3 regions of the Vibrio sp. 2033 genome follow, and region 1 is predicted to be linked to each of the others. Evidence: predicted binding sites of a transcription regulator. Region 1 holds the regulator's gene; each other region holds the start of a gene.

Region 1 (4,291 bases):
GAATTTGTTTTGTACCCAGTCACGCAATAAGTATCGGCTGCTCAAGAAGGCCAGTGTTGCCCCCATAGTGCTAGCGAAAGAAACCAGTAGCAAGCTTGTCCAAAAACCAAATAAGGCTGCACCAAGTAAGGTGACTACTGCCGCTCCTGGGATAGAAAAAGCGGTAATTGCAATGTAGGTAAAAAAGTAAATCGCAGCCGAGAATACAAAATTCTGATCGATGTATGTAGTTAGTGCTTCTTGTTGGGCTTTTGCATTCTCTAAGGTTAAATACTGGCCAAAGTTAATACCTAAAAAGACGATAGCCGCTAGTAGGATGAGACCTAATATCAGTTTCTTATTCATAATTTTGATTCCAATTTGGGATATATGTAATAAGACAGTAGGAAAACCGAAAAAATTTCACAAAAAAACCGCAGATTAGACTGCGGTTTTACAAGATAGTTTTTAGGCCGACTTTTATTGGAGGCCGTTCATCAACTCATCTCGGCGAGCTTGAGGTACCACACTCCAATGAGTGCCGTTGATAGCACCTTCTAGTGCCCATAGCAACTCAATGTTGACGGTTGCAGAGTGCGTATCTCTTATCGCTTTATAGGCGTTAAGCGCACCTTCCTCTTCAAGCTTCTCTACGGATTCGATGCCGGCTTTTTTTAGCATGCGCTCGGTAGCCAGTCGTAAGTTAGGCAAATCTTTCAAACGGTTAGGCTTTGTACTTGCTTGCTGTTCTTTCTCAAGCTTTGCCTTTTTCAATGATTGATTCGCTACTTCGATTAAGCGTTCGCTTGATTCCCATAAATCGCTGGAAATAGCGTAGTACTTTGTAACGACTGGAAAGCCACGTTTTTTATAAACGTAAGGCTTTAGCCCTTGTTTCTCGAAGTCAGATGAAGTTTTTTGGTCTGCTCTGATATGAAGCTGATTGTTTACCACTAGTGCAAACATTGTTTCATCAGCGAATAGTCCGAAGCCACCAAACATTGAGCGCGACTTGATATTACCAAGTGCCTCAAATAGCTTCATAGAGTCTTTGAGTATCGGTTTATCCATGTTTTGTTATCTCGGTGTAATTAATATTACGCCACCAAAAGTCAGGTCCGAGAGAGTAGCAAACATGCGTAAAAACAATGTCATTACAGAGTAAAGTCATTGCTTACACACTTGCCATCGGTAACCCCGCTACCTTCCATATCGTAATATGGTTCAGGCCGGAGGCTTTGCGTCCCACTCTTTCGAATGGTTTGCCCTGTGCGTGACACAATGAGCATACTTCTTATATTGAATTAACATCACGGTTTAGCGTTAAAAGTGTGATTTCGGTTCAATAAAAATGATAGATTGAATGCTCTATTTTGCATATGGAAAGGTGCAAATTGGCCTTTGAAAAGGAGTTCTTAATATATATTACATTTATATAAAACAGGGAGTTAACGTTAGTCAATTGTTATTAGAGTGGTGTGAAGTATTAGAGAATGCTTAATTTTTCCAAAAAAATAAGCGCCCCTGTAGAGCGCTTATTTAACCGTGTTAAATACAGTGAAATTTAGTTCATTTTTTTCACAGTATTTCGAATTACAAGCTCAGGTTGCATTTCGAAAATTCGTTTTTCGTGTTCTTTATCTTTGATACGCTCAAGTAGAATTTCGAATGCATTTTTACCAACACGACGTTTAGGTTGGTGGATAGTCGTTAGCGGTGGAGAGAAGTATTCTGCAAGCTCGATGTTGTCGTAGCCGATCACTGAAATATCTTCAGGAATTTTGATCCCGTTTTGTTGCAAGCGGCTCATTAGGCCGAGAGCCATTGTGTCGTTAAAACAGAATACCGCCGTCGGGCGCTTGTCCATTGCGGTAATTTTATCTGCAACTAATACGGCCGTATCACATTCAAAGTTACCTTCAAGGATCCAGTCTTCATTTACAGCTAGGTTCGCTTCGCTCATTGCGCGACGGAAACCTGCAATGCGCTCTTGGCAAGCAAGCTTTTCAAAATGACCGCTTAGACAAGCGATATCCGTATGACCATTGTCAATCAGATGTTTGGTCGCAATGTAGCCACCTTCTTCTGAGTTATCCATGATTTTGTCTGCTTGCGAGCTCTCTGGGCCCCAATCCATGACCACTTTAGGAATGTCCGCATGACGGTCAAGCATCTCTTTTAGTTCTTCGGTTAAGTCAGAACACATCACTAGGATGCCATCAACGCGCTTTTCAGCCAGCATACGAATGTAATCGCGTTGTTTTTCGTAAATCCCGCCTGTGTTACATAAAATCAGAGTATAGCCTTGGCGGTAACAGTAGCTCTCAACGCCATCAATCACTTCTGAGAAAAATAGGTTAGTTGATTGAGTTACTAACATGCCAATCGTACGAGTTGAGTTGCATTTTAGGCTGCGTGCAACGGCACTTGGCGCGTAATTCAGCTCGTCAACGGCTTTCATTACTTTTTCTTGCGTTGCTTCTGCAACGAAACGCGTTTTATTGATAACGTGCGAAACTGTCGTAGTGGAAACGCCGGCTAAGCGAGCAACGTCTTTTATCGTGGCCATAAATGGTGTCCTGTATCGAGCTACTGAAATATGTCGTATTGGATGTACCTGATGCTCTAATGGTTTCACACCTAGCAATATAAAATTGGCGCTAAGTGTCTCGGCAGCGGTTGATCCAAGTGCGACAAAAGGGTGCGTAGCAGCATCGGTCGATGAATTTTATCTTTTTTCTATCTGATGAGAAATTGCCATCAACCTGTTAAGAAAACACAAAAACCGCTATATTTCAGCGGTTTACATATAAATCATATTTAATCGTTTGCGCTCACATTTTAGCCCTATGTGGACTGACTAGCAATGTTTTCAGCACGAGATTTGTGTATTTGAAGTCACATTTTGACTGCTAAATAACCAAGCGTCTTTGCGCTAAGTTAAGGCAAACGAATATTATACCCAAGTTACTTACAATTGGTCACTTTCGGCATACAGGAAGCCCGATAGGCAGGCTCCCTAAAAATAGGCGGCAATTATTCACCAAGAAGGTAGGCGCTGTCTAGTTTACAAAATGCAACTAATAGTTTCGCGACACTCGAGTAAAATCCAAATTCGTCGAATTGTTTACATTTGTCTGAAAACTGAGGTAACCAAGACATCAATTGTTGCTGGATAAAGTCGTTTTGTTTAACGAAGGCTTCTTCCATGTGTTTTTCTTGTTCAAGCTCGTTTGAGCGGATAATCATGTTCCCGAGAAAGTCGAGCTCAACGGCTAAGTGATCCGCAGGTTCCTTTAGGTTTTCGTCTACTTGAACGCCAAATTCAGCCATCAACTTTTCCATTTCCTCAGCTGGCTTGTCATTCAGTAAACCTGATTCACCAATGTACATGGATGCGTAAGGAAGAGCGCCGTATTTTTCTGTCTTCAAAAACAGTTCACAAAAGTCAGCTGCAAGCTCTAGTTGTGCATCTTCACGATCTTGTAACCGATTCAGCGCATCAACTAGGCTATCAACGGCTGGTTTCAGCGACTCATTTTCACCTAAGCCTGCGAGAAAACTGCGAATTTCAACACTGTGATAGGCTTCCAATTCTTTCTCTGTTAGTTCTTTTGCGAACAAGCTCGAAAACCACCAGTAAATTTCAGCGCGTTTTTCATTAAAAGCTTTCACTTCTTGCATTTTGGGCTCCTGAATGATGCTTCAAGTCATGCATCACAAAGTCAATTAGGGATATCCCCTAAGTGTAATCAATTAAAATGAATAGCAGTAACTATAATTGTTATGTTTTATGGTCAAAAATGACCGTTTATTAATAGCAGTGGGTAAGCTTGTTTTGAATCAATAAAAACGCTAAATCTTGCGTTTTAATGTATCTATGACTAGAAATGTTACTAGTTATGAATAGAATACGTCTTGGATAATAAGAAGACAGAAAAGTGGTGTAAATGAGCTATCACGTATTAGTCGTAGAAGATGATGTTGTAACTCGTAGTAAGCTTGCGGGATATTTCCAAAATGAGGGCTACCAAGTCAGCGAAGCAGAGAGTGGCGCGGAAATGCGTGAAGTTTTGCAAGCGGGCGATGTAGACCTGATCATGCTGGATATTAACCTGCCTGGTGAAGACGGCCTGATGCTTACTCGTGAGTTACGTAGCCAATCGGATATTGGTATCATATTAGTAACAGGACGCACGGATAGCATTGATAAAATCGTAGGCCTAGAAATGGGTGCTGACGATTATGTGACAAAACCTTTTGAACTGAGAGAGCTGTTAGTTCGCGTTAAAAACTTGCTGTGGCGTATTTC
Region 2 (4,291 bases), on a different contig from region 1:
CCTAAGTCTTACAATTGGATATAGATATCGTACTGTTGGCCGTCTCGCTCAACAGTTAAATTTAATTCTTGCGGATCGCTCATCACTTGCATCAGTTGTACTGAAGAAGACGGATCACTTAAATCGATCCCGTTCAGTTGAACCGCAATATCACCAGGTTGTAGCCCTACATCATTAAATAATGCGGCATCACGACCAGGTGATACTCGATAACCAACAATGTCTCCGTCTTTTTTGACGGGTGAAATGGTGATGTATTTAAAAACGCTTTGTGGATCTTTCGCAATTTCCTCGCGGATTTGCTCTAATTTCTCTCCAACGTCAGACGTCGCTGCTTCTGCTCGCTGAGCTTGCGCCCTAGCTACCTGCGGCGATTCAGATAGCTTCTTATATTCTATACCTTGCATCATTAAGGTCTCGTCTCGACCTTGGTTATCAATGATGACGCGATCCACCAATACCGCTTTTAGCGTCGCACGTGTCCCTTCGATTTCTTCACCCAAACCGTACGTAGCTTGCTTACCTCGGTTAGCAATAACAGCAAGGCTGGTATTGGCATCACTGCTGGCAACCGCACCGACTAGGGTGAGGTTAAGGCGCGTCTTAGGGGCGTCTTTAACAATAGGCTGTTCTACAACTGCCGCTTTTTGCTCAGTGAATTTACCGAATAGGTTGGCATTCTGAAGGGCATTAAAATCTATCGCGTCGCCTTTATTGCTCGCAGTAACGCTACTCGCCGATGGACGCCATTGCGGCACTTCCGACGATTGAGGTATGGCTAACCACACAATTTTGCCAAGTATCCATCCGGTTATCGCAATAAACAGACAGGTAAGCAACAAGCTAAGTTTGGCTTGAATGGTATAATGATTGGACTTGATCTGAGCCAGTAGCGGTCTGCTTGATAATCCTGCACTTAGCTCTAAACGTTTCACTGAATGGATTCCTTTATTCTAACGTCCGTCATTTAAGCTATAACGATAGCTATCGACTTTAAATTGCTAAATTTGCAATAAAATTATTACTCAACAAAGAGCAGTGAACTATATCACAAGTTGTCTTTCATACCTTTTTCTTATGCAGTTTTTGCCAACTCCCTTGAAAAAAATACGCCTTGACTCCATCTGTAGGTGAATAATCCATCACTCATTGCCGTATTCGGGCAGTGATTAGATAGCGTAGTGTTCTATGAGTTCCCTAAATGAAGCCGTTAGGCTAGATAAATGGCTATGGGCCGCAAGATTTTACAAAACCCGCTCCATCGCGCGTAACATGGTCGATGGCGGTAAAGTCCACTATAATGGCCAACGAAGCAAGCCGAGTAAAATCGTTGAAGTGGGCGCTGAAGTAAGACTTCGTCAAGGCAACGAAGAAAAAATCGTGATCATCGAACAAATCTCAGATCAACGCCGAGGCGCTCCCATCGCACAAACCTTATATCGCGAAACTAATGAAAGTATAGCGAAACGTGAGGAACACGCGACTCAACGTAAGCTTAATGCCCACAACCCAAGTCCGGAACGCCGCCCAGATAAAAAGCAGCGCCGAGACATCATTAAGTTCAAACACCAATAAAAGCCGGAATTACCAACGAGGAAAGCACTCCATGGCAAATAATGTTTTAAACCGCTACCTATTCGAAGATCTTTCAGTACGTGGCGAGTTGGTACAATTGGATGAAGCGTACCAACGTGTTATCTCCAGCAAGGAATATCCGGTAGCAATAGAGAAACTGCTGGGTGAGCTACTCGTTTCAACTACTCTTTTAACTGCCACTCTTAAGTTCGAAGGTTCAATCACCATCCAGCTACAAGGCGACGGTCCTGTGTCTCTTGCCGTTATCAACGGTGACCATAACCAACGTGTTCGTGGCGTAGCTCGCTGGGAAGGCGATATTGCCGATGACGCAAACATTCACGATCTAATGGGTAAGGGCTACCTTGTGATCACTATCGAACCGAAAAACGGCGAGCGTTACCAAGGTGTCGTTGGATTAGAAGGTGACACTTTAGCAGAAGTGCTAGAAGGCTACTTTGCAAACTCAGAGCAGTTAAAAACGCGCCTATGGATCCGCACTGGTGAGCATGAGGGCAAAGCACACGCAGCAGGTATGTTGATTCAAGTGATCCCTGACGGCACTGGCTCTCCAGATGATTTCGAACATCTAGAGCAGCTCACTGATACAGTAAAAGATGAAGAATTGTTTGGTTTAGAAGCGAACGAGTTATTGTATCGACTATATAACCAAGACAAAGTATGTCTGTACGAGCCGCAACCTGTCGAGTTCCATTGTGGCTGTTCTCGTGAGCGTAGCGGTGCCGCAATCATCACCGTTGAGAAAGCTGAAATTTATGACATTTTGGCAGAAGTTGGATCAGTTTCTTTACATTGTGATTACTGTGGCACAACTTATACGTTCGACGAATCTGAAGTCACTGAACTGTATGCACAAGCTTCTACGGACAAGAAAACCCTGCATTAATTTACATAGCTTATCAAGCACGTAATTTACCCTACAAAAGGCCAGCTTAATGCTGGCCTTTTTGTGATCAACCCCTCGTAATAACTAGCCTCAAGCGTAATAAAACAACTGCTTAATTTTAAACAATTAATAATGATTTTGCCCTAGCGCAAAGGATTGCGTGCACGATAGACTATTCCCACCAATATGTGACGGGTTACCTAAAACCTTATTGAAATCATGGGTAAATTTTGAGCTATCTCCCTGTTTTCTCCCCGCCCCGTTGCTAGCATGGTGAGCAGATTAAAATTAAAACATTCTTACAAAATCCCTACAAAATCCTTATAAGGAGCACCTATGACCGTTATGGAACATACTAAGGCTGCAACACTTGATCTAACCAAGCACGGACTGCATAACGTAAAAGAGGTTATTCGCAACCCAAGCTACGAAATGTTGTTTGAGGAAGAAACGCGTGAAGACCTAACCGGTTATGAGCGCGGCGTGGTTACTGAACTAGGTGCGGTTGCCGTTGACACTGGCATCTTTACTGGTCGCTCACCAAAAGATAAATACATCGTCAAAGACGCTACGACAGAAGAACATATGTGGTGGACGTCTGATCAAGTGAAAAATGATAACAAGCCAATCACTCCTGAAGTGTGGGACGAGCTAAAAGAACTGGTCACAAACCAGCTTTCTAACAAACGCTTGTTTGTTGTTGACGGTTACTGTGGTGCAAACCCAGATACACGTTTGAGCATTCGTGTTATCACAGAAGTCGCATGGCAAGCGCACTTCGTTAAAAACATGTTTATTCGCCCGACAGAAGAAGAGTTAGCGACATTTGAACCAGACTTCGTAGTAATGAATGGCGCAAAATGCACTAATCCAAAATGGGAAGAGCAAGGCCTGAACTCAGAAAACTTCACCGTATTTAACCTAACTGAGCGCATGCAACTTATCGGTGGTACTTGGTACGGCGGTGAAATGAAGAAAGGTATGTTCGCCATGATGAACTACTTCCTTCCACTAAAAGACATCGCATCAATGCACTGTAGCGCTAACATGGGCAAAGATGGCGATGTAGCGGTATTCTTCGGTCTATCTGGTACGGGTAAAACGACCCTGTCGACTGATCCTAAACGTGCGCTAATTGGTGATGATGAGCACGGCTGGGATGATGACGGTGTCTTCAACTTCGAAGGTGGTTGTTACGCAAAAACCATCAAACTTTCGAAAGAAGCGGAGCCGGACATCTACAACGCAATTCGTCGTGATGCACTGCTAGAAAACGTAACAGTACGTGGCGATGGCTCTATCGACTTTGATGATGGTTCGAAAACAGAAAACACACGTGTTTCTTACCCTATCTACCATATCGATAATATCGTTAAGCCAGTATCAAAAGGCGGTCACGCGAATAAAGTGATCTTCCTATCAGCCGATGCATTTGGCGTACTGCCTCCAGTATCTAAATTGACACCTGAGCAAACTAAGTACCACTTCCTGTCTGGCTTTACCGCCAAACTAGCGGGAACAGAGCGCGGTATTACTGAGCCAACACCAACTTTCTCTGCTTGTTTCGGCGCGGCGTTCCTAACACTTCACCCAACTAAATACGCAGAAGTACTGGTTAAACGCATGGAAGCAGCAGGCGCTGAGGCTTACCTAGTGAACACAGGTTGGAACGGCACTGGCAAACGTATCTCGATTCAAGATACGCGCGGAATTATTGATGCGATTCTTGATGGTTCGATTGAAGATGCACCAACTAAGCACATTCCTATCTTCAATCTTGAAGTACCGACTTCACTACCAGGTGTGGAT
Region 3 (4,291 bases), on a different contig from region 1:
GTCTAAAACAGGCGCGTTGATGTAAGGCAGGAGAGCTTTGTATCAACGATTCAAGAGTAGAAGGCCTGAGACAACTCTTTTCACAGTTGTTGAGAGTGAGTGGATAGGTAAGTAGACCACTCACTCAATGAATATGCTCACTTCACTGATAGCGATACGTTATCACTGCACTAAGAGAGACCGACGATATTTCCTTCATCATCAAGATCTAAGTTCATAAATGCGGGTTTATCAGGTAAGCCTGGCATCGTCATCACGGTACCAGATAATGCATAAACGAATCCTGCGCCCGCACACAAGCGCAGCTCGCGGATTGGGACGGTAAAACCAGTTGGTGCGCCTTTGACTGCGGAGTCTGTGGTTATCGATAATGGTGTCTTCGCGATGCAAACCGCTAAGTTGTTAAAACCTAGATTTTCAAAATGGTTGAGCTGTTCAGTCGCGATAGGAGTCATTTCTATATTGGTTGCGCCATAGCCCGCTTCACATACTGCCATGAGCTTTTCGAGTAATGATTGCTCTTTGTTGTATAACGGACAAAACTCTACAGGCGTGGTACACGCATCAATAACATGTTGAGCTAGTTCCGTTGCGCCTTGTCCGCCTTGCGAAAAAGCGGTGCTGATGGCTACTTTAACTTCGGGATTAAATTGGTGAATCAGATCTTCAAGAGCTTTAAGCTCTTTCACACAATCTTGTGGAAACTGATTAATGGCAACGACAGCAGGTAAACCGTATTTATGAACGTTATTTATGTGCCATTTTAAATTTTCAAACCCAGCCTCCAATGCTGCTTGGTCCGGATTAAAAATGGAATCTGGAATAGCCATACCTGGTCGTAAATCGTAGTGTCCGGAATTCGCTTTGAGACCGCGTAATGTTGCTACGATCACTACACAGTCCGGGGCTTTGTTGGCGGCAGCAGCTTTAATGTTACACGCTTTCTCAAATCCCATATCCGAACCAAAACCGGCTTCAGTTACCGTGTAACCTGACAGTTTTAGCGCAATATCGTCCGCGATAATGGATGAATTTCCATGGGCGATGTTTGCAAATGGACCTGCATGGATCAACGTAGGAACACCTTCTAGAGTTTGCATCAGTGTTGGTGCAATCGCCTCTTTTAGTGTTACTGCCATTGCTCCTGCAACTTGTAGATCTTCCGTGGTGACCGGGTTTCCGTTCAAATCGTACGCTACGACAATTTTCCCGATACGTTGGCGTAAATCTTTTAAATCATTGGCTAGTGCAATGATAGCCATTAACTCAGAAGCGGCTGAAATATCGAACCCTTCGTCACGCTCGAAACCATTGATGGTTTTTCCTGCATCATTGAGGCCAATTTTGACTTTACGTAGTGCACGATCATTATGGTCCATCACTCGTTTCCAAGTAATACTTGCCGTGTCGATTTTAAGTGCTCTTAACCCGGTGCGTGATTCAAAGGCATCATAACCCTCGCGTTGCTCATGGAACAAGCGAGCGTCAAGAGCGGCTGAAGCAAGGTTGTGCGCCGCTGTCACTGCGTGAATGTCACCAGTAAGGTGTAAGTTTAACTCTTCCATTGGAGCTACTTGAGAATAACCGCCGCCCGCAGCGCCACCTTTAATACCGAAGACAGGTCCCATCGAAGGCTGCCTTATACATGCAATAACAGATTGATTAAGCTTTGCTAAACCTTGCGCCAGGCCTATCGTCGTAACGGTTTTTCCTTCGCCAAGAGGAGTCGGCGTGATCGCAGTGACGAGTACAAGTTTGCCGTCATCATTTGCGTTGAGTCGTTCCAAACATTTTGGGTGGACTTTGGCTTTGTGCTTCCCGTGAGTGTCATACTCTTCGGGCAATAGTCCTACTTTTTCCGCGATAACATCAATAGAAGAAAGTGGTGTGTTTCGGCAAATTTCGATATCTGACTGCATGGAGAATCCCCAAAGTGGCACACAGGTAGCGTTGAAAAACTACCTGAGTTATAACGAGTATTATTGTGAGGCAAAGGTCTGCTTGGTGATGGTACTGTTTCGGTTAGGCTTGTAAAGAGTTTACTGCTTCGTATTGTGCGACATACTAACGAAATCTACTCGTTATAGTGCTAGATAAAACAAAAAGGCCACCAAATGGTGACCTTGATATATTTTTAGCTTTAAAGCTGTCGTTTTAACGATCCCAATAAGTCTCTTCTAAGCTATCTTCTCGTTCAGGAAGCGCTCGCGATAGGCGAGGAGAGTGCTGCGTCAACACTTCATAGCTTACTCGGTTTGCGTATTTACAAATCTGAGAAAGTGAGGAGTAGGTTAAGCATCGTACTTCGTGCTTTTCTGAGTTAGGCACTTCTTTTTGGTGGAAAGAGTTTGCTGCCATGTCATGCAGTAAGGCTGAAAGGGCTGCATCACCTGCACCATTAGTGTTCTTAATCTCTAATGGTCCACCAAGGTAAGGGCCGATGTGAGAGTAGACCTTCATTGGGTTTTGACAGTCTTCTTTACGCATCGCACGACTAAACTCGTACTGGTTAAAGGCTTCGAGGGAGCTTTCAAGGATGTCGTGTGTGGTTTCTCGTTTTACTTTCTCGTCGGTGTAACCAGCCATGTACAGACCATTTGGTCCTGCCGTACACAGTACGAGATCAACCCATTCAAGTGCTTTATCAGCAGCAGCTAGCGGCTCTGTTTCACCTGTTAGCGCCGCACCTTCTTCTTCATTCATAGCGACAACAGAAATGTTTTCGCGAATGTATTCTTGCCACCACTGTGCGTTACCTTCGATAACGTACTTTGTCCCTAACGTAAGTACAACAGGGACATCGTGCTTCTTAGCAAAGTCGATCGCTCTTTGTACCGCTTTAGGCATTGGATCTTCTTCTTTACCACGCATTAGGTAAGAAGAAACAACCAGGGCTGATGCTTTCTCAAAGATCTCTTCAGGAATGCTTTCCGGAAGTAGTTGATTCATATGACCTTCGTTGATAGCAAATGTACGCTCACCGTCTTGAGAAATTAGGGTGTAGCAGCGACCAATAGGGCCATCTACCGTTTGTAAATGGTTAAGGTTCATACGTGAAGACGTACGGCAAAGGTAGCGATAAGCAAAAGAACCGACTTGAATGTTCTTAGACATCACACCGAGCAAAACGGATTTGCTATCGGCTAAAACTGAGTAGTTGTGAAGAGTATTGCCAATCGTGTCACCTGGGTATTGGTGTGTGATCAGGCCTTGCTCAACTAGTTCTTCGTAAAGTGCATCTGCTTTGCTTTCTTCAAGAACGAGCGAATGTCCTTTACTCAGGTTGTATTTCTCTAAAAACGCGTCATCTACACGTGCTTCGATATCTACAATGGTTTGACCGACACCAACAATAGTTGGGCGATATAGCTTAGGTGCCTGTCGGATTTGGTTTACTAATGGATCTCGAGCGTGAGTTGGGAAGTAGTGTTTAGATTTACGCTGACCAGGAAACTTCATGCTTGTTCTTGAGTGAGAAAAAAAAAGAGGCGGGATTGTATCACAAAAAAATGAAAATCGTGGCGATTTATTACAAAGAAGTCTGCTCGCTGAAAAAATCAGCGAGCTGAGTAAATAGCAACCAAAGCAGCTGCAATTTATGACGCTTGTCGTATTGCAATGGGTTGTTTTTTAAACTTGTTGCTCAGCAGCGCCCGGAAAGAGCCTGCTCCGCGCTAACTAAATTTACCCGCGTTACTTTTTCACTTCAGTTGGCTCAACGTAAGCCTTGGTACCCCAAAGTGGGACTGTCGAAAGGCTATGCTTAAAACTACCATCGGTCTCTTTTGTTGTATAAGACAAGTAGAGTAAGGTTTGGTTATCGGCATCATAAATACGGCGAACCTTCATTGTTTTGAAGAAAATGCTTTTTGACTTCTTAAATACAATTTCACCGGACTTACTCTTATCTATTTTTGCAATCATTTCCGGTGTGATTTCGCCAGTCTGACGACATGATATTGAGCTATCACTTGGATCTGCTAAGCTGAAATCCGCTTCGATAGAGGCGATGTGACATGTGACACCTGTTACCACCTCGTCTTTCAACTCACCGACTTTGATGTCTTTCAAAGTAAACCAACCGAGCCCCACGTCAGCAACATCGTTATCTGAACAACCAACTAGAGTAGTAGCAAGCAATGCACTTAACAGCATCTTTTTCATTATTTTTGTCCTTAACTAGGAAAGATATTGATGAAATCTATCAGAGGTTTGCACCTAAAACAAAATTTAGCCACGGAAAGGTCTATGTGCGCTAGGTTTGTTGCGGGCTTCATGCTAATGTACTGCT

Evidence for each region. The regulator PurR, encoded in region 1, represses purine synthesis genes. The targets are predictions, from matches to a motif close to TNANGNAAACGTTTNCNTNA.
Region 2: pckA (phosphoenolpyruvate carboxykinase (ATP)) is a predicted target of PurR. The motif match lies at 2,627-2,646, and genes of this name have one in related genera.
Region 3: R7P74_RS06160 (formate--tetrahydrofolate ligase) is a predicted target of PurR. The motif match lies at 1,986-2,005, and genes of this name have one in related genera.

Annotation. Positions count from the first base shown of each region.
Region 1 is NZ_JAWOVC010000001.1:651,717-656,007, reverse strand. Features, by position in the region: gene R7P74_RS02940 (TVP38/TMEM64 family protein) at 1-345, opposite strand, end outside; gene R7P74_RS02935 (TfoX/Sxy family DNA transformation protein) at 460-1,050, opposite strand; cyclic di-GMP riboswitch class I at 1,167-1,256, opposite strand; gene purR (HTH-type transcriptional repressor PurR) at 1,544-2,548, opposite strand; gene torD (molecular chaperone TorD) at 3,016-3,663, opposite strand; gene torR (two-component system response regulator TorR) at 3,930-4,291, shown strand, end outside.
Region 2 is NZ_JAWOVC010000008.1:79,497-83,787, reverse strand. Features, by position in the region: gene gspC (type II secretion system protein GspC) at 9-935, opposite strand; gene hslR (ribosome-associated heat shock protein Hsp15) at 1,189-1,575, shown strand; gene hslO (Hsp33 family molecular chaperone HslO) at 1,607-2,482, shown strand; gene pckA (phosphoenolpyruvate carboxykinase (ATP)) at 2,819-4,291, shown strand, end outside.
Region 3 is NZ_JAWOVC010000003.1:99,265-103,555, reverse strand. Features, by position in the region: gene R7P74_RS06160 (formate--tetrahydrofolate ligase) at 171-1,919, opposite strand; gene R7P74_RS06155 (inosine/guanosine kinase) at 2,155-3,459, opposite strand; gene R7P74_RS06150 (CreA family protein) at 3,694-4,164, opposite strand.